DNA from 4 places in the Streptomyces sp. NPDC047081 genome. Region 1 is predicted to be linked to each of the others. Evidence: riboswitches for the same ligand, from Rfam matches in the RefSeq annotation. Region 1 holds a riboswitch; each other region holds the start of a gene.

The links. Region 1 has a riboswitch for cyclic di-AMP ahead of ABZ848_RS24665 (M23 family metallopeptidase). Riboswitches for the same ligand answer to the same signal wherever they lie in the genome.
Region 2: linked by a shared signal. The riboswitch ahead of ABZ848_RS15715 (LysM peptidoglycan-binding domain-containing M23 family metallopeptidase) and the one ahead of ABZ848_RS24665 (M23 family metallopeptidase) in region 1 are both predicted to bind cyclic di-AMP.
Region 3: linked by a shared signal. The riboswitch ahead of ABZ848_RS30325 (M23 family metallopeptidase) and the one ahead of ABZ848_RS24665 (M23 family metallopeptidase) in region 1 are both predicted to bind cyclic di-AMP.
Region 4: linked by a shared signal. The riboswitch ahead of ABZ848_RS14160 (transglycosylase SLT domain-containing protein) and the one ahead of ABZ848_RS24665 (M23 family metallopeptidase) in region 1 are both predicted to bind cyclic di-AMP.

Annotation. Positions count from the first base shown of each region.
Region 1 is NZ_JBEYUY010000012.1:268,638-273,494, reverse strand. It holds gene ABZ848_RS24670 (aldo/keto reductase) at 1-822, opposite strand, end outside; gene ABZ848_RS24665 (M23 family metallopeptidase) at 898-1,923, opposite strand; cyclic di-AMP (ydaO/yuaA leader) riboswitch at 1,935-2,092, opposite strand; gene ABZ848_RS24660 (PP2C family protein-serine/threonine phosphatase) at 2,296-3,402, opposite strand; tRNA gene ABZ848_RS24655 (tRNA-Met) at 3,534-3,607, shown strand; gene ABZ848_RS24650 (alginate lyase family protein) at 3,685-4,806, opposite strand.
Region 2 is NZ_JBEYUY010000007.1:141,770-146,626, reverse strand. It holds gene ABZ848_RS15725 (SGNH/GDSL hydrolase family protein) at 1-549, opposite strand, end outside; gene ABZ848_RS15720 (DUF6250 domain-containing protein) at 694-1,407, opposite strand; gene ABZ848_RS15715 (LysM peptidoglycan-binding domain-containing M23 family metallopeptidase) at 1,618-2,538, opposite strand; cyclic di-AMP (ydaO/yuaA leader) riboswitch at 2,543-2,708, opposite strand; gene ABZ848_RS15710 (alpha-galactosidase) at 3,009-4,857, opposite strand, start outside.
Region 3 is NZ_JBEYUY010000018.1:65,586-70,442, reverse strand. It holds gene ABZ848_RS30335 (pitrilysin family protein) at 1-792, shown strand, start outside; gene ABZ848_RS30330 (pitrilysin family protein) at 789-2,177, shown strand; cyclic di-AMP (ydaO/yuaA leader) riboswitch at 2,370-2,531, shown strand; gene ABZ848_RS30325 (M23 family metallopeptidase) at 2,545-3,321, shown strand; gene ABZ848_RS30320 (GntR family transcriptional regulator) at 3,509-4,195, shown strand; gene ABZ848_RS30315 (HPr family phosphocarrier protein) at 4,334-4,615, opposite strand; gene ABZ848_RS30310 (GNAT family N-acetyltransferase) at 4,815-4,857, shown strand, end outside.
Region 4 is NZ_JBEYUY010000006.1:257,833-262,689, reverse strand. It holds gene ABZ848_RS14170 (FAD-dependent oxidoreductase) at 1-708, shown strand, start outside; gene ABZ848_RS14165 (HAD family hydrolase) at 840-1,655, shown strand; gene ABZ848_RS14160 (transglycosylase SLT domain-containing protein) at 1,678-2,160, opposite strand; cyclic di-AMP (ydaO/yuaA leader) riboswitch at 2,165-2,357, opposite strand; gene ABZ848_RS14155 (CocE/NonD family hydrolase) at 2,614-4,611, opposite strand; gene ABZ848_RS14150 (peptide MFS transporter) at 4,631-4,857, opposite strand, start outside.

The DNA.
Region 1 (4,857 bases):
CGACAGGGCCACCGTCGGGATCGGGACCCCGCGGGTTTCCGCGATTTCGTCCAGGGCCGTCAGGACGCGCTGCCCCCGTTCCGAGTCCGCGTGCTTCGACGCGCCCGCCGCCCTCACGCTGTCCACCTTCGTACCGGGGCGGTACTTGCCCGTCAGGAAGCCCGCCGCCAGCGCGTAGTACGGGACCGCCGCGAGGCCGTACTGCGCGGCGAGGTCCTGGAGGTCGCCCTCGTACGTGTCGCGGGAGACCAGGTTGTAGTGCGGCTGGAGAGCCACGTACTTGGCCAGGCCCTCGCGGTCGGAGAACTCCAGCGACGCCCGCAGCCGCTCCGCCGAGATGTTGGACGCGGCGATGTTGCGCACCTTGCCCGCCCGCACCAGCTCGTCCAGCGCGCCGATGATCTCCTCGACCGGCACCTCGGGCTTGTCGAAGTGGGTGTAGTAGAGGTCGATGTAGTCGGTGCCGAGGCGGCGCAGGGACGCGTCGGCGGCGGCCTTGATGTTGGCCGCGGACAGGCCCTGGTACTCCGGGTGCTGGCTCACCTTGGTCGCGATGACGACGTCGGACCGGTTGCCGCGGGCCTTGACCCACTTGCCGATGATCGTCTCGGACTCGCCGCCCTTGTTGCCGGGCACCCAGGCCGAGTAGCCGTCGGCGGTGTCCACGAAGTTGCCGCCCGCGGCCGCGTACGCGTCCAGGACGGCGAAGGACGTCGCCTCGTCGGCGGTCCAGCCGAAGACGTTGCCGCCGAGGCAGAGCGGGAAGACCTCCAGGTCGGAGGAGCCGAGCTTGCGCAGGGAAGGAGAAGGAGTGGCAGTCATGTTCAGCGTCAACGCCCGCCCTGGAGCCCGGCCTTCCGGGTCACCCGCAAACATCGTGTAAACAACACCGGAGCGTTACGGGTTCAGGCCCTTGCTGCGCAGCCACGTCATCGGGTCGATGCCGTCGGACTGGCCGTTCGGGTGGACCTCCAGGTGCAGGTGCGGCCCGGTCACGTTGCCCGTCGCGCCCACGCGGCCGATGACGTCACCCGTGGCGACCTTCTGCCCGACGCTCACGCTGATCGACGACTGGTGGCAGAACCACAGCTCCGTACCGTCGTCGAGCGTGATGATCGTGCGGTAGCCGTACGACCCCGCCCAGCCGGCCTCCGTGACGGTGCCGGAGTGGATCGCCTTGATGAGCGTGCCCGTCGGGGCGGCGAAGTCGAGGCCCGTGTGGTAGCCGGAGGACCACATGGAGCCGGCCTGTCCGAAGGTGCCGGTGATCGTGTAGGACACGACCGGCAGCTTGTACTGCTTGGCCAGCTCGGCGAGCTTCGCGGCCTCGGCCGCCTTCTCGGCCGCCGCCTCCGCCTTCGCCTTGGCGGCCTTGGCCTTGGCCGCCGCGTCCTGCTCGGCCTTGGCGGCCGCGTCGTCGATCTGCCTGGCGAGCGCCGCCTCGGTGGCGGACTGGGCCTTGCTGTCGACCTGGACCTGCTGCGACTCGGCCTGCGCCATGATCCGGTCGCGCAGCGCCTCGCCCGCGTCCCGGGCGCCCTGCGTGGTGTCCTCGGTGGTCACGCCGACGGAGCTGAGCGCGGTCGCGGAGCCCTTGGGTGCCTCGGAGGAGCCGCCGAACACGGCGCCGACGGAGGGCAGATCGGGCATGGAGATGGAGACCGGCGGCTTCCCGGTGTTGGCGCTGGCCATGCCGCCCGCGCCGACGGCGGCTATGACGCCGACGCCGAGAACCGTGGAGCTGCGGGCGAGTCCCCCGCCGCGCTGCTTGGCGACACGGTGCCGGCCGCGTACCGGAGCGATGGAGTCCGCGGTGGGGTTCCACTCCTCCCACTGGCCCTCTTCGGTGCGGGGGCCGGCGAAGCCGAAAGGCTCGGTGCTCGGCACGAACGGGGCTGCCGGGGCAGGCGGGTTGGACGCCACGTGGGCGTGCTCCTTTCCTTCCTTCTCGCCTACCGGGTTAGCTGACGGGTTCGGAGCAGGAAGGTCTCCTACGCGCGTAAACCTGCCGTGGGTCCACGGCGGTCTCCGCGCGATTCACCCCAGGGTGGTGGTTCCCCGGTTCCCTTGCGGGATTCGGCGCGTGCGCACGGAGCCGCCTCTTGTGACGGCTGGGACGACCGCGCTGCGTTATCGAACGTTAATAGACCCGGGGGGTCGTTTCCAAGCTGTTCGGCTTGATCATTAACGAATCCTGGCTGGACGTAGGGCCCATGGACGGCGAAAAACGGGCGAGTTGACCCGCCCTCAGGATCTTCACAGGCATTGACGGTATGTCAGTTGTTATGCAGAGAGTCACGGCCTGCGTACGGCGAGCAGCGCCATGTCGTCCGTGGTGCCGTCCCCGGTGTGCCGGCGCACCCCGCGCGCGAGGGTGTCGAGCAGTACGCCGGGTTCGCGGAAGACCCGGCCGGCGAGCCGGGCCGCGGGGTCGTAGAACTCGCCCTGTCCGTCGCGCGCCTCGGACAGCCCGTCCGTGTAAAGCAGCAGGGTGGCTCCGCCGGGGAACTTCGTCTCCTCGGCGCGGTCGGGCCAGGCGCCCAGCTCGCCCATGCCGAGCGGCAGCGCGGGCTCGCTCGGGTGCAGGGTGCGTACGGTGCCGTCGGGGCACAGGAGCAGCGGGGGCGGGTGGCCACGGTTGACGATCCGCAACACCCCGTCGTCGTGCGGGAGTTCGGCGAGTACGGCGGTGGTGAACCCCTCGAAGGCGTCGAGCCCGGCGCGCCGGGTGCCCTCGCGGGCCAGCGCCCGCTCCAGCCGCCCCGCGACCGCCTCCAGGGTCGCCTCCTGCTCGGCCGCCTCCCGGAAGGCCCCGATGACGACGGCGACGGCGGCCACCGCGCCCATCCCCTTGCCCCGCACATCGCCGACGACGAGCCGGACGCCGTACGGGGTGTCCTGCACCGCGTACAGATCGCCGCCGATGAACGCGTCGGCCTGCGCCGCCTCGTAGCGTGCCGCGATGTCGAACCCGGCGATGCGCTCGGCGGGTTCGGGCAGTACGGCGCGCTGGGCGGCCTCGGCGATCTCGCGGGTGGAGGCGAGCCGCGCGTCGCCGCGGGCCACGACCCGGTTGATGCCGGCCGCGAGCAGGGCGACCGTGGCCACGGTGACGGCCTCGGTGAGCGTGTCGGCGTCGGGCCCCCAGCCGAAGCGGACGTGGACCCCGTAGGTGGCGAGGGTGGCGATGGCACCGGTGACCGCGGTGGCGGCGAGTGAGAGGACGGGCGCTGCGACGAGCGGGGCGGCCGTGAAGAAGGGGGCGGCGGTGAAGTCCTTCGGGGTGAGGCTGTCGTACAGGATCCCCCCGGCGATCAGCAGCACGGGCAGCACACGCAGGAAGGCGACGGCGTCCCGGGACAGCCGTCCGCCGGCGCTCGCGTACGGCCGCTCATGATCCACAAGTCCAGGCTTCCTGGAGCGGGGCCGGGCGGCGAGTGGTGTGGGCCGACCGAATGACGCAGGTGAGGAGGGGCGGAAGTAAACCGTGGTGCTGAGCGTCCCGCGGATGGCGTATGCTGGTGACACACCGACGCGGGGTGGAGCAGCTCGGTAGCTCGCTGGGCTCATAACCCAGAGGTCGCAGGTTCAAATCCTGTCCCCGCTACTCAAGGCTCAGGGCCGGAATCCAGTCACTGGATTCCGGCCCTGAGTGTTTTCCCCAAGTGGCTTCCCTGAGTGTCTTCACGCTCCGGGGTTGTTCGCGTGGGTCAGGGTCTCCCAGGAGACGAAGAGGTCGTCGGTGCCGGCCGGGCGGGTCTCCTCGGCGAGCTTGTGGGCGTAGGGGACCTTCATGTCGAGACGGTTCTCCAGGTGGTTGAGGGCCACCTCCAGGTCGGGGCCCATGTTCCGGTCGACCTTGCCGCCGCACAGCCAGGCCGGCGGGTTCTCCCCCATCTGGTAGCGGGCGTGGAAGTCGAGCGCGGCCTTCAGCCGGTCCTTGACCTCGCCGTACAGGTCGACGCCCTGGTGCCAGGCGGTCTCGGCGATGTGGGCGGTGGCGGCGAGGGAGTAGCCGACGTGCTTGAAGTTGCGGCAGGTCTCCTGGGCGAGGCCGTCCTTGAAGCGGGTCTGCTTGAACCAGTACGTCGTCAGCTTCTGCGGGGTGTTCACCGTGGAGCCGGCCGGGGTGAGCGGCACCTGGCCGTCCTTCTCCAGGTAGAAGTAGGCGGGCACGCGGTTGCGGAACCGCTTGAGGGCCGCGTCGAAGGCCTTGTGGTCGTTGTTGAAGACCGCGATGCCGATCGCCGCGTCGGTCATCGCGAGGTCCCAGTTGCCGTTGTAGTCGGGGAGGTTCTGGGTGACCTGGGGCTGGTAGGCGGTGCGCAGCATGCGCTCGAACCGCGCGACCCGGTCCGCCGGCCACCCGGCCCCCGGCGCGTACCGCACGATCTCCGCGGCCCGCGCCCAGGTGGACCCGGCCCACGCGGTCTGCAAGCCCGCGTCCTCCTCCGTGTGCCGCCTGATCTTCGCCGACCAGGCGTCCATGATCTCGCGGGCCTTGAGGGCGTGCTGCTGCTTGCCGGTGACGCTGTAGAGCAGGGCCTGGGTGTAGGCGGCGATGGCGTCCTGCCGCTCCTCGACACACCCGTGCGCGGGCCGGGCGCCCCAGGGGCAGTCGACGTGCTCGTACGGCTCCGGCGTGTACTTGTACGACCCGTACTTGCTGTCCCGCATGCCCAGATAGGCCTTCAGCCACGGCTGCTTCCCGGCCTTCACGTTCTTGCGTACGACGTCCAGCTGGGCCTTGTCGACGAGCACGCCGGGGTGGGTGAAGGAGGCGTCGGGGGGCAGCGCGCGGGCCATGGTGCGGGAGCCGACGTCGGTGGCGCCGCAGGATGCGACGGCCGCGGTGAG
Region 2 (4,857 bases), on a different contig from region 1:
CGCCACGCGCGTGTGCCCCTCGGGAGACAGGTGCAGCCGGTCGCCGTCCCAGGCCCGGCGGTCCTGGACGGTCTTCAGGGACCACAGGTCGAGTACGGGGCAGCCGTACCGGTCGGCGATGGCCCGGACGTGCCCGTTGTACGTGGCGATCTTGCCGCGCAGATGCTTGAGCACGGGCACGCCACGGGTGTCGAACCCGGTCGTCACCATGACGGTGCCGACGGCCTCGGTGAGCCGTACGACGGCCCGCTCGAAGCGCTCGGCGACCTCGTCGGGGTCGGTGCCGGGCCGGATGATGTCGTTACCGCCCGCACAGAAGGAGACCAGGTCCGGCGCCAGCTCAAGAGCCTTCGGAACCTGGTCCGCCACGATCTGGTCGAGCAGTTTGCCGCGCACGGCGAGGTTGGTGTAGCCGAAGTCGCCCTCGGGCCTGCGGTCCGCGAGCAGCACCGCGAACCGGTCGGCCCAGCCGACGAACGCCCCGTCGGGGCCGGGGTCGCCGACGCCCTCGGTGAAGCTGTCCCCCACCGCAACGTACGACCCGATCACGGATCTGCTGTCACTCTTCGAATCGTCTGCCACGCTGTTCATGATTCACCTTCGAATGTGACCTACGCGACCGTAAGAAGGGGTTGACGGGCGGTGAGATAAGCCACTTCTAAAGATCTCCCCAAGCCAGGAATAACCTTCCGATCAGGGCTGTTGAAGGGTCAACCGCCAGACCCTGAAGTCGCTGATCCGGAAATGACTCCAGGTCGTCCGGAAGGCGAAATGCCCGCTTGTGTACGGGTCCTGGTCGTCGTAGTCGAAGACGAGCCGCCCGTTGTTCCGCCAGCGGACCGCCGACCCGTCGGACACGATCCGGACCCGGTTGGGCTCGTTCGCGACGAGCAGCGGCTCGGTGTAGTCGTAGATCAGCGGCCGGACCCCGGCCTCGCCGACGTAACGGCGCAGCCGGGTCGTGGTGTTGGTGTTGGCGCCGTAGCCGACGTAGTACGTGCGGAGGTAGTCGTACTCGGCCAGTGCTCCGCCGCGCCGCGTGGCGAAGATGTCGTCCGGGGAGCGGACGTCGGTGGCGTTCCAGAAGTTGTTGAGGTCGGACACACGGTCGTTGACCCCGCCTTCGGAGACGGCCGTGGCGGTGTACTCGATGGCGTACGGCCCGTCGAGGCGCCGCCTGAACCAGACCGTGGCGCCGGCGGGTACGTCCACCTCCAGCGTCCCGCGCGAGGCGGTGACCGTTCCGCCGTTCTCCAGTTCTACGGCCCATTTGCCGAGGCCGCGCCGGAAGTCGTCGTGGGCGAGGAGACGCCGGCGGGGCGCGGCGCTCGCGCCTTGCGCAGGGGCGAGGGCGGCCAGGGCGGCGCCTGCGGCGAGGGCTCCGAATGCTCTGCGGGTGGTCGTCACAGGCGGGGCTCCTTCGGATGCAGAAAGCGCTTGCAGGGCAACGGGGTTCACTGTGCCGCCGGCGCCCCCTCCCTGTCGACACCCCCGCCCCTCCCGCCACACGACCGCAACACCGCAACCCGAACAGACGGAGCCGGACACACCGAAGGCCGGACCCGGGGATCGGGGTCCGGCCTTCGGCGGCGTGTCGGGCGGTCGGGTCGGCGGGGGTCAGCCGACGGCGACGCCCTTCGAGCGGAGGTAGGCCACGGGGTCCACGTCGGAGCCGTAGTCCGGCGTGGTGCGGATCTCGAAGTGCAGGTGCGGGCCGGTGACGTTGCCGGTCGCGCCGGAGAGGCCGATCTGCTGGCCCTCGGTCACGGTCTGGCCGGCCGAGACGGAGAGCTGGGAGAGGTGGCCGTACTGGGCGTAGTAGCCGTCGGCGAGCTTGATGACGACCTGGTTGCCGTAGGCGCCGCCCCAGCCCGCGGAGACGACCGTGCCCGCGCCCACGGCCTTGAGGGAGGTGCCGGTCGGGACGACGAAGTCGACGCCGGTGTGGTAGCCGCTGGACCACATGCTGCCGGCCACGTGGTAGCCGGTGCCGATGGTGCCGCCGGAGACCGGGAGGGTGAAGCCGGTGGCGGTGCTGGTGGTCTCGGCGGTCCGGGTGGCGGACGTCTTGGCGGAGGACGACTGCGACTTGGCCGAGGAGGAGGACGAGGCCGAGGACGAGGACTTGGTGGTGCTCGTCGCGGCCTGCTTGCCGATGGTGAGCTTCAGGCCGGGGTGGATCAGCGACGGGTCGTCGCCGACGGCCTGGCGGTTGTCGGCGTAGAGCTTCTTCCAGCCGCCGGTGACGTTCTGCTCGTCGGCGATCTTCGAGAGATAGTCGCCGACCCGCACCGAATAGGTGCGCGCACCCGCGTTGTCGGCGGCGCTCTTCTTCTCGGCGGCCTTCTTCTGGGTCACCGGAAGGGACTGGACGGCCTTTTCGGAAACCGACTGGGAAGCGGACTGCGTGGTGGCCGCATGGGCGCCGGTGGCCCCCATGAGCGGGAGGGCGAGAGCGGCGCCACCGGTTCCGGCGACGGCGATCGAGCGGGAAAGACGCGGGGACTTCGGGCGGCGGTGCTTACCCTTCGCGGGCATGGCGAATTCCTCTCCGGCGCCTGCGAGGTGAGCTGTCGGGTGCGGACTGGAGATGTCCGGCCGCGCGTTTCGGCGCGGCTTTACCCCAAGCCTGTTCCGGAGACCGGTCCAGGCGGTTGTACCTGTGGGTCCCCCGCTCCTGCCGTTCACGGGTGAGTTGTGCGGACACCGGGCGGCGGCAGGATTGGGCGTCCGTCCGGATTGGTGTGGAACGTAAGCGACCAAGACGCAAAGGGACAAGTGACGGTTCCCTGTGAATGCGATTCCCTTGATCCCTTTCCGGAATTCCCCGTCACACTCCGTGAATCAGGAAGCAGTCGCCGAGACCAAAGTCCCTTGAAAAGCACCTGAATTACGTGAACATGACGGGGCACGCACCGTCACGGATATGACGCTCCTCACGTGACACTGCTCCAGCTTTCCTTATTCCAGAGCGAGTTGGAATGAAGACGCCAATTCGGACAGAAGGCTCAGATGCGGCGCAGGCGGAGGACTGCCGCATCAAGGTCGCCGCGCAGTCCGGTCCACAGTCCGTGATGCAGCAATACGGCACCCCTGTGAACTTCGCCCGTTTCACGGCATTCGTACGAGGCTGTGGGGTCGAGGCCCCGCAGTCGCAGCGCCGGTACGGGTTCGCCGTAACTCTGCGCCTGGAGCCAGGCGAGGACGACCGTCTCGTCGCCGCGCACGTACTGGACCGCGCTCAGGCCGCCCGTCGGCGGGCGCAGCCGGTAGAGGTCGCCGTGCTGCACGAGCGGGCGGATCTCCTTGTAGAGGGCAACCCACTCACCGGCCTCGGCGAGCTCCTCCTCGGTCCACTGGGTGAGGTCGCCGCCGACCCCGAGCACACCGGCCATGGAGCTCACGAAGCGGAAGCGCAGCGAGCTGATCCGGCCGTTGAGCTGGGTGTTGGGGCTGTCGGTGACCCAGGCGGCCATCACGCGCGCGGGGTGGATCTGGCTGAAGCCGTGCTGGATGGCGAGCCGGTCCAGCGGGTCGGTGTTGTCGGAGGTCCACACCTGGTCGGTACGGCTCATGACGCCGAGGTCGATCCGGCCGCCGCCGCCCGAGCAGGACTCGAAGGCGACGCCGGGGTGGGCGGCCCGCAGGCGGTCCAACAGGGCGTAAAAGGCGCGCACATGGTCGACCCACAGGCGCTGCGGATAGGCCTCGCCGGGCCAGCCGGCGTCGGTGAAGCAGCGGTTGAAGTCCCACTTGACGTAGTCGATCGGGGCGCTGGTCAGGAGTGTGTCGAGGCGCTCCCAGAGGTACTCCTGGACGTCCTCGCGGGCGAGGTTGAGGACGAGCTGATTGCGGAATTCCATCCGCTTTCGTCCCGGTTGGAACTGCGCCCAGTCGGGGTGGGCGCGGTAGAGCTCGCTGTCCGGATTGACCATTTCGGGCTCGACCCAGATGCCGAACTGCATGCCGAGCGCGTGCACGTAGTCGGCGAGCGGTGCGAGGCCCTTGGGGAAGCGGTCGGGGTTGGGCGTCCAGTCGCCGAGCCCGGCGCGGTCGCTGGTGCGCTCGCCGAACCAGCCGTCGTCGACGACGAAGAGCTCGACGCCGATCGCCGCGGCCCGCCGGGCGAGCGTGCCCTGCTGCTCCTCGGAGATGTCGAACTCGGTGGCCTCCCAGGAGTTGAACAGCACCGGGCGGTCCTGCTCGGCGTCCGGGATCACGTACGCGCGCTGGTACGCGTGCCAGGCCCGGCTCGCACCGCCGAAGCCGCCGTCGCTCCACAGGCCGGCGAAGACGGGGGTGGTGTACGACTCCCCCGACTCCAGCCTCAGCAGCCCGGAGTCGTCGTAGCCGGCACCGCCGGTGATCTGCACGCGCGCGTCCGGGAGTTGCGCCACCGCGATGCGCCAGGAGCCGGACCAGCCGAGCGCGCAGCCGTAGACCTCGCCGCGCTCCTCGGTGGCGTCGGTGTCGAGGGCGACCCAGGGCAGGTGCTGGTGTCCGGTGTGGCCGCGGCGGCTGCCGATGATCTTCTCGCCGTAGGTGAGCGGCGCGGCGGTGAGCAGGGACTCGGCGGCCCAGCGGCCGTGCAGCTGGGACAGGCGCCAGTCCTCGCGGTCGGGCAGGGTCCAGGTGGCGGAGTCGGCCCGCAGCAGCTCCAGGGCGGGCCCTTCGTTGCCCAGCTCGACCCAGCGCTCCACGACGTCGTGGCGCATCCGGTAGTGCAGCGTGACGGCCAGGCCGCCGTCCCGGAAGCGCAGCCGCAGGTGGTCGCCCTCCGCCTCGTAGGCCTCGAAGGTCCACTCGGTGCCGCGGCGCTCATCGGTGCGCACGGACAGGGCGGGGCGGGCGAAGCGG
Region 3 (4,857 bases), on a different contig from region 1:
AACAACGCCGTCCTGTCGGTGGTCGGCGACATCGACCCGGAGCAGACCCTCGCCTGGGTCGAGAAGTACTTCGGCTCCATCGCCTCGCACGACGGCAAGCCCGCGCCCCGCGACGGCTCGCTGCCCGAGGTCATCGGCGAGCAGCTGCGCGAGGTCGTCGAGGAGGAGGTCCCCGCGCGCGCGTTGATGGCCGCCTACCGGCTCCCGCACGACGGCACGCGCGCGTGCGACGCGGCCGACCTGGCGCTGACCGTCCTCGGTGGCGGCGAGTCCTCCCGCCTCTACAACCGCCTGGTGCGGCGCGACCGTACGGCCGTCGCGGCCGGCTTCGGCCTGCTGCGGCTGGCCGGAGCGCCCTCCCTGGGCTGGCTGGACGTGAAGACCTCCGGTGACGTCGAGGTGCCAGTCATCGAGGCCGCCATCGACGAGGAGCTCGCCCGGTTCGCCGAGGAGGGCCCCACGGCCGAGGAAATGGAGCGCGCCCAGGCCCAGTTGGAGCGCGAGTGGCTCGACCGGCTCGGCACGGTCGCCGGCCGCGCCGACGAACTGTGCCGGTTCGCCGTCCTGTTCGGCGACCCGCAGCTCGCCCTGACCGCGGTGCAGCGCGTCCTGGAGGTGACGCCGCAGGAGGTCCAGGAGGTCGCCAAGGCCCGCCTGCGGCCCGACAACCGCGCGGTGCTCGTCTACGAACCCGTCACCGGAGAGGTCGCCGAGGACGCGGATCCCCCCGAAGACCCCGAGGCCGAGGCCACGGTCGAAGCCGGCGACAAGAACGAGGAGGCGGCCAAGTGACCGAGCTCGCCACGATGCAGTTCCACCCGCAGCCCCAGGCGGGCGAGGCCAAGCCGTGGGCGTTCCCCGCGCCCACGCGCGGGGCGCTCGGCAACGGCCTGACCGTCCTGCGCTGCCACCGCCCCGGCCAGCAGGTCGTCGCCGTCGAGGTCCTCCTGGACGCGCCCCTGGAGGCCGAGCCGGCCGACTTCGAAGGCGTCGCCACGATCATGGCGCGCGCCTTCTCCGAGGGCACCGACAAGCACTCCGCGGAGGACTTCGCCGCCGAGCTGGAGCGCTGCGGCGCCACCCTCGACGCGCACGCCGACCACCCCGGCGTCCGCCTCAGCCTGGAGGTGCCGGCCTCCCGCCTGGCCAAGGCGCTCGGCCTGCTCGCCGACGCCCTCAGGGCGCCCGCGTTCGCCGACAGCGAGGTCGAGCGGCTGGTCCGCAACCGCCTCGACGAGATCCCGCACGAGCTGGCCAACCCCTCCCGGCGGGCCGCCAAGGAACTCTCCCGGCAGCTGTTCCCGGCGACCTCGCGCATGTCCCGCCCGCGCCAGGGCACCGAGGAGACCGTCGAGAAGATCGACGCGGCGGCCGTACGCGCCTTCTACGACCGCCATGTCCGGCCCGCCACCGCCACCGCCGTGGTCGTCGGCGACCTCACCGGCATCGACCTGGACGCACTGCTCGGCGAGACCCTGGGCACCTGGACGGGCTCCACCGCCGAGCCCCGCCCGGTGCCGCCGGTCACCGCCGACGACACCGGCCGCGTGTTCATCGTCGACCGTCCCGGCGCCGTCCAGACCCAGCTGCTCATCGGCCGCGTCGGCGCCGACCGGCACGACCGCGTGTGGCCCGCGCAGGTGCTCGGCACGTACTGCCTCGGCGGCACCCTCACCTCCCGCCTGGACCGCGTCCTGCGCGAGGAGAAGGGCTACACCTACGGTGTGCGGGCGTTCGGCCAGGTGCTGCGCTCCGCCCCGGACGGCACCGGCGCCTCGATGCTCGCCATCAGCGGCTCCGTCGACACCCCGAACACCGGCCCGGCGCTGGACGACCTCTGGAAGGTGCTGCGCACCCTCGCCGAGGGCGGCCTCACCGACGCGGAGCGGGACGTCGCCGTACAGAACCTCGTCGGAGTCGCGCCGCTCAAGTACGAGACCGCGGCGGCCGTCGCGAGCACGCTGGCCGACCAGGTAGAGCAGCACCTGCCCGACGACTACCAGGCCACGCTGTACCGGCAGCTCGCCGCGACCGGCACCGTGGAGGCCACCGCGGCGGCCGTGAGCGCGTTCCCGGTGGACCGCCTGGTGACCGTCCTCGTCGGCGACGCGGCGCAGATCAAGGCGCCCGTGGAGGCGCTCGGCATCGGCGAAGTGACCGTGGTGTCCGCCGAGTAGCGGCACGCGCGCGTGGAGGGCCCTGGTGACTGATGCGTCACCAGGGCCCTCTTATGTCCGAATTGGGGCGGAGGTTGCCTGTCTGCCCTGTGGGATGCGCTACAAACACCGTGATCCGTTTGGGGATTGAAAGTCGCCCCGCTTAGCGTCGTCCGGGCTGTCCGTCAGGCACCGCGCCGCATCCGCGGCACCGGACAGTCATCGCCGAGTCCCCGTACGGCGCGAGCCAGGGGAGCCGGGGACCCACGCAGTCCCTGGGGTGAATCGGACGCCCGCGCTCCGGCGAGGGGGCCCGTAGGAGACCTTCCTGCTCCGAACCCGTCAGCTAACCCGGTAGGCGAGAAGGAAGGAAAGGACCAGCCAGTACATGGCGTTCATGTGCGCCACCGGGAAGCACCGCCGTCCCGGCAAGCTCAAGCGCTCCACCGTCCAGGCGGCCGGCGTCGCAGCCCTCGCCACCACCGGTGTCATCGGTACCCTCGCGGCCCCCGCGCTCGCCGCCGACAACTCGGTCGAGAGCACCGTCGAGCAGACCGGTCTCAACCCCGTCATCGCCATCGGCGACTCCATAGCCGACAAGATCGACGCCCAGGCCGACGCGCAGAAGCAGGCCGCCGAGGAGGCCGCCCGCAAGAAGGCCGCCGCCGAAGCCGCGCGCAAGAAGGCCGTCGCCAAGGCCAAGGCGGAGCGCGAGGCCAAGCAGCGCGCCGCCCGCGAGGCCGAGCGCAAGCGCCTCAACACCTTCGTGGCGCCGATCGCCAACTCCTATGTCTCCACGGGCTACAAGGCCAGCAGCTCTCTGTGGTCCTCCGGCAGCCACACAGGCATCGACTTCCACGCGGCCAGTGGTACGTCCGTGCACGCGGTCGGCTCCGGCACGGTCGTCGAGGCCGGGTGGGGCGGCTCGTACGGCAACAACATCGTGATCAAGATGAGCGACGGCATGTACACCCAGTACGGCCATCTGTCGTCCATCGGTGTCTCGGTGGGCCAGAAGGTCGCCCCGGGCCAGCAGATCGGCCTCTCCGGCGCGACCGGCAACGTCACCGGACCGCACCTGCACTTCGAGGCCCGTACGACCCCCGACTACGGCTCGGACGTCGACCCCGTCGCGTACCTGCGCTCGCACGGCGTGAACGTCTGACGACGGACCGCGAGATCTTCCGGAACCCCGGCTCCACGAGCCGGGGTTTCGCCGTTTCCGTCCGGTTGCTGTCCAAAAAATATCCATGGATTCCGGCCCCCCGTCGGAAATTCCCGCCGATTGCAATAGAGTCACGGAACACACGTCAATCGGCGACGTTTCACGGGGATTAAGACGGAGGTCGGTCATGCGTATTCCGGCGCACTCGGTATGCACGGCGATCAGAGACGACATCGTCGCCGGTGTCTACGAGCGCGGGAGCCGCCTCACCGAGGAACTCCTGGCCCGCCGCTACGGCGTCTCGCGCGTCCCCGTCCGCGAGGCCCTGCGCACCCTGGAGGCCGAGGGCTTCGTGGTGACCCGCCGGCACGCGGGCGCGTGCGTGGCCGAACCGAACGAGCAGGAGGCCGCCGACCTGCTGGAGATGCGCATGCTCCTGGAGCCGCTCGGCGCCTCCCGGGCCGCCCAGCGCCGCACCGAGGCCCACCTCAAGGTCCTGCGCGGCCTGGTCAGACTGGGCCAGGAGCGGGCCAGGAGGGGCAACAGCGAGGATCTGCGCTCCCTGGGCGGCTGGTTCCACGAGACGCTCGCCCAGGCCTCCGCCAGCCCCGCCCTGACCTCGATGCTGACCCAGCTGCGCCACAAGATCGCCTGGATGTACGCCGTGGACGCGCCCGCCAACCCCGTGGAGTCCTGGGCGGAGCACGGCGCGATCGTCGACGCCGTGGCGCGCGGCGACAGCGAACGCGCGCGTGCCGTCACCACCCTCCACACCGAGCGCTCCAGCGCGGCGCACCGGCTGCGGTTCGGTACCGGCGCCGAGCGTGTGAGGAACTCGCAACATCCCGTAAACATGCCGAGCCTGCGGCATTAACACAGGCGCCGTATACAAAGAAGTGAGAATTCCCGGGGGTTTATTCATGCTGCCCCCGAGTGGAATTCCGTGGTCTCTGTGCAGGAAATGCGAAGGGCTCGCCCGGTAATTCGGACGAGCCCTTCTGTGATGCCCTGATCAGACGGTCTCGGGAAGTTCCTCGAGACCCTCGGAGACCAGCTTGGCCAGTCGGTCGAGGGCGACGTCCGCACCCTCGGCGTCGGAGGCGAGGACGATCTCCTCGCCACCCTGGGCGCCCAGGCCCAGGACGGCCAGCATGGAGGCCGCGTTGACGGGGTTGCCGTCGGCCTTGGCGATCGTCACCGGGATACCTGCGGCCGTGGCGGCCCGGACGAAGATGGAAGCGGGGCGGGCGTGGAGGCCCTCGGCCCAGCCGACGTTGACGCGGCGCTCAGCCATGTGATGCTGCCCTTCGGTGTTCAGGGTTGTCTAGACCAGTTTCCCACACATGAAGCAAGCCCGGAACGGACCTTCGCCCGTCCGGATCGGGGGCGTCGGACCGCGGCCTCGGCCCGACTTCCGTCCTGTCCCTCTTCTGCTGTCGTTCTCCACAGACTGCCTCGCGCCGTTGTCGGACGCGAGCCGTACTCTGGGGCCCATGCAGACCTCGTCGGACCGGCACGAGTACCCCGCCCACTGGG
Region 4 (4,857 bases), on a different contig from region 1:
GTCTCCCACAGCTCCCAGCACCACGACCTCACGCGCTACTCCGGCAAGGACCTGATCGTGGTCGGCGCCGGCCAGTCCGCGCTGGAGACGGCGGCGCTCGCGGCGGAGGCGGGCGCCCAGGTGCGGGTGGTCTCCCGCGGCCGCGGCCGGGTCGCCTTCGGCGCACCGCCCTGGAAGCAGCCGAAGCTGCGCCCCGAGTCACCCTTCGGCCGCGCCTGGTCCCTGTGGGCCCTGAGCTACTACCCGCACCCGTACCGCTACCTGCCCGCCGAGACCCGCCACTACCTGGTCCGCCGCGTCCTCGGCCCGCTCGGCGCCTGGTGGCTGCGCGACCGTTTCGAGGGCAAGGTGCAGGTCAGCGAGGTCGAGCGGATCGTCCGCACGGACGCGGACGGCGGCAGCCCCACGCTCACGGTCCGCAGCCACGCCGGCCGCACGGAGACCCTCTCCGCGGACCACGTCATCGCCGCCACCGGCTACCGCGTCGACATAGCGGCGATGGACTTCCTCGGCCACGAGCTGCGCACCGGCCTCGCCGTGAGCCGCGGCACGCCCAAGCTCGGCGCCGGTTACGTCTCCTCGGTCCCCGGCCTGTACTTCACCGGCCTGCCGTCCGCGTCCTCGTACGGCCCGGTGATGCGGTTCGTGTGCGGCACGGAGTTCGCCTCGCCGAGGCTGGCCAAGCACCTGGTGGCCGCTCACGCCTGACGACGGCATACGCCACCGCCCGCCCCGAAGAGCAGACACAGGTACGGGAGTTGACTGAGATACGCAGGTGAACAAGGCGGTCGGCCGGTTCGCGATGAGTCCGTTGGGCGTCCTGTCCGTATTCTCTGATCATGGCCGCACCCACCGCATATGCACTCGTCGCCACCGACCTGGACGGCACGCTGCTCAGAGGCGACGACACGCTGTCCGACCGGTCCCTCGCCGCCCTCGCGCGGGTGGCGGAGGCCGGTGCCCGGCACCTCGTCGTGACGGGCCGGCCGGCCCCCAGAGTGCGGCCGCTCCTCGACGACCTCGGCAGCAGCGGGCTCGCGGTGTGCGGGCAGGGCGCGCAGGTGTACGACGCCGGCGCGGACCGTCTGCTGTGGTCGGTCACCCTGGACCGGGAGCTGGCCGAGACCGCGCTCGGCAAGATCGAGGCCGAGGTGGGCCAGGTGTACGCGGCCGTCGACCAGGACGGCGTCGACGGGCTCACGCTCATCGAGCCCGGCTATCTGATGCCGCACCCGACCCTGCCGGCGGTCCGGGTCAGCCGCCGCGACGACCTGTGGTGCGAGCCCATCAGCAAGGTGCTGCTGCGCCATCCCGACCTGTCCGACGACGAGTTGGCCTCGACCGCGCGCGCGGTGGTCGGTTCCCTCGCCACCGTCACCATGTCGGGGCCTGGGACCGTCGAACTCCAGCCATGCGGCATCACCAAGGCGACCGGCCTGGCGCTCGCCGCCGAACACCTGGGCCTGGGCCCGCACCAGACGATCGCCTTCGGGGACATGCCCAACGACATCCCGATGTTCGACTGGGCCGCGCACGGCGTCGCGATGGCCAACGCCCATCCCGAACTCAAGTCGGTGGCCGACGAGATCACCCTGTCGAACGAGGACGACGGCATCGCCGTCGTCCTCGAAAGACTGTTCCCGCAGGCCCGGTAGCGACGGGGCCCGGTGGCGCCTCCTAGTAGGCGCCCCACACGTTGTCGATGGAGCCGTACCGCTGGGCCGCGTAGTTGCAGGCGGCGGTGATGTTGGCGACCGGGTCGTACGGGTCGTACGAGGTGCCCGAGACGTGGTACGCGGCGAAGGTCGGGTCGATGACCTGGAGCAGGCCCTTCGACGGGGTGCCCGCGAGCGCGTTGGAGTCCCAGTTGTTGATGGCGTACGGGTTGCCGGAGGACTCGCGGATCACGTTGCGGTAGATGCCGTTGTACGTGCCGGGGATGCCGTGCTGCGCCATGACCTGGAGGGAGGCGCGGATCCAGCCGTCGAGGTTGTTGGCGTACCCCAGCGAGGTGGCGGTCACGGTCGTGGTGGTGGCCGCGGAGGCGCTGGTCGCGCCGATGACCGGGAGGGCGAGGACGGTGGCGCCGAGGCTCACGACGGCGAGCTTGCGGGCGAGACGGGAGCCTCTGGAGCGGCGGTGCTGAGCGGCAGCAGACATGACGGGTTCCTCTCCGTCGCCTGCGAGGTGAGCTGTCGGGTTCGGGCGGGAGATGCCCGGCCGCGCCGCCGCAAGGCGACACGACTTCACCCCAAAGCCGGTCCGGAATGTCCGAAGACGCCCCGGCCCGGCGACTTACCTGGGTCCCCCGCTCCTGCCCGTACGTTCTCGGTGGATGGCTCGGGCGGTGGCAGGATTCGGCGTCCGCCCGACAGGCCGGGAACGTATGCGAGAGCACATGTCCGGAACAAGTGCCGGATTCACAGAACACCCCTATTGACCTTGCTCTGAGTCATATGAGGCACTTGATCCTTTGCGGCTGCCAAGCCTCAACTGGCATACCGGAAAAGGCGGATCGGCCGAAATGCGGCGGAATGCGGATCATGGTCCGGCGTGAGCCAACTCACTGCAATCCACAAGAGTCGCAAATCGGGCAATGCCCTCAACTCACCGTCAACCGGCCGTCCGTGGAATCCGCTTCTCCCAGGTCCGGTGGAAGACGACCTCGCCGCCCTCCGCGCAAACAACCTCATTGGAGGTCAAAAAGGACTCCGCGTCACAGGTGATCTCGGAGCGCGTACGGATCGTCGTCTCCCAGGGCAGATCCGGGCGGTGCAGCCGGATCGACCAGTCGGAACGGGTACGGGCCGACAGCGGATCGCCCTCCTGGATCGTGTACGTCTCCAGCGCGTCCTCGGTGAACTCCAGACCGTCCGGGTACACGCGCGTGCCGCCGTACCGCGGGTCGACCTCCAGCCGCCACTCACCCCTGGCGACGTCCCGCACGACCAGCCGCTCGGGCCGCGGTTCGTCCAGCGTGACGGGGTGGTTGACGCCGAGCGGCTCGTACTGCTCCGGCTCCTCGAAGGCGATCGCCGGTTCCTCCGACGCACGCGCGCGTGCGGGCAGTTCCAGCGAGCTGCCCGCCGGGTCCAGCGTGAACCCGGCCGCCGACTCCGGCTGCGGCCAGATCCACGGCCAGTACGCGGAGGACACGGCGACACGGAGCCGGTGCCCGGGCGGGAAGGCGTGCCCGATGCCGTTCAGCTCGAACTCGACGTCCTCGGTGGCGCCGGGTGTCCAGGGGACGTCCTTTTCCCGCCCGTGCCGCGCGGAGAGGTTCAGCGCGCCGCGCGTGACGAGGGTCGAGGAGCCGTCCGGCGCGACGTCGCACAGGCGGGCGACGACCTGTCCACGTGGCGCCTGGGAGGTCAGCCGCAGCCGGACCCTGGGCCGCCCCAGCACCCAGGTCTCCTCGGCGACCTCGAAGTCGAAGCAGGCCGAGCGGGCGTCCTCGTCGCGCTGGTCGGGCGGGAGGTCGGCGTCGTTGCCGAAGGGGAAGAAGCGGCCGGCGTCGAGGCCGGTGTGCTGGGGGGAGCGGACCGGCACGGGGTCGCCCCGAAGGCCGTACGAGATCGTCGTGACGTTCGGCGAGGGCCAGGCGGGCTCGCCGACCCAGCGGCCGGGGAGGGTGTCGTAGACCGTGACCGGAGGGTGCGGGTCGCTGACGTACGCCCTCAGGAGCGGCTCGCGCATCACACCCGTGTCGGCGCCCTTGAGGTGCTGGTCCCACCACCGCAGCGTCTCCTGGAGGAACCCGATCGCGGGCCCCGGCGGCAGCCCCCGGTCCGGGTACTGGTGCGACCACGGCCCGATCAGTCCCCGTACCCGATCGGCCGGGAGGTGTTCCACCAGCCGCAGCACCGTGTCCCGGTACGGGTCGTGCCAGCCGCCCACCGCGAGGACCGCGGCCTCGATGGCGCCGTAGTCCTCGCAGACGCTGCCGTGCCGCCAGTATTCGTCCCTGGTCTGGTGTTCGAGCCAGGTGTGGATGAACGGGTCGACCGTCTCCAGGCGCTTGAGCCACATGTCCCGCCAGACCGGGCCGACGTACAGCGGGTCGGGCGGGCGGGAGACGAAGGCGAGCATGGTCGCCGCCCACGCGTGCATGTCGACGGCGAGGACGGAACCTCCCATGTAGTGCACGTCGTTGTCATAGCGATCGTCCGTGGAGCACACCGTGACGATCGCCTTGAGCGGCTCGGGCGCGAGGGCCGCGATCTGGAGGGAGTTGAAGCCGCCCCAGGAGATGCCGAACATGCCGACTTTCCCATTGCACCAGGGCTGCTCCGCAAGCCAGTTGACGACGGCGACCCCGTCGGCCAGCTCGGTCGCCGAGTACTCGTCGCCCGGCATGCCCTCGCTGTTGCCGTGCCCGCGGATGTCGACGCGGACGGAGGCGTAGCCGTGGCCGGCGTACCAGGGGTGGCGCTGGTGGTCGCGGGGCGCGGTCCAGTCGGTCAGGCGGTACGGGAGGTACTCCAGGAGCGCCGGTACGGGTTCGTCGGTCAGCGGGCGCCACACGCGCGCGTACAGCAGCGTCTGGTCCGGGAGGGGGATCCAGAGGTCCTCGTGGGTCGTGTCGTGGGGGAGGGACGTACGGATGTGCATGAGCGGGACCCCGTTGGCTTCAGTGGACCGGGTGCATCGTGCGGCGCAGCCAGGGCGCCGCGGCCATGACCGCGAGGCCCGCGGCCACCGCGATCGCGCCGTTGACGCCGAAGTAGGCGGGCTTGGAGACGTCGTCGTAGAGCTTCACGGTCTGGGCCTGGATGCCGTTGGCGAGGGCCAGGGACAGGAACCAGAGGGACATGGTCTGGCTGGAGAAGGCGGCCGGGGCGAGTTTGGTCGTGGCCG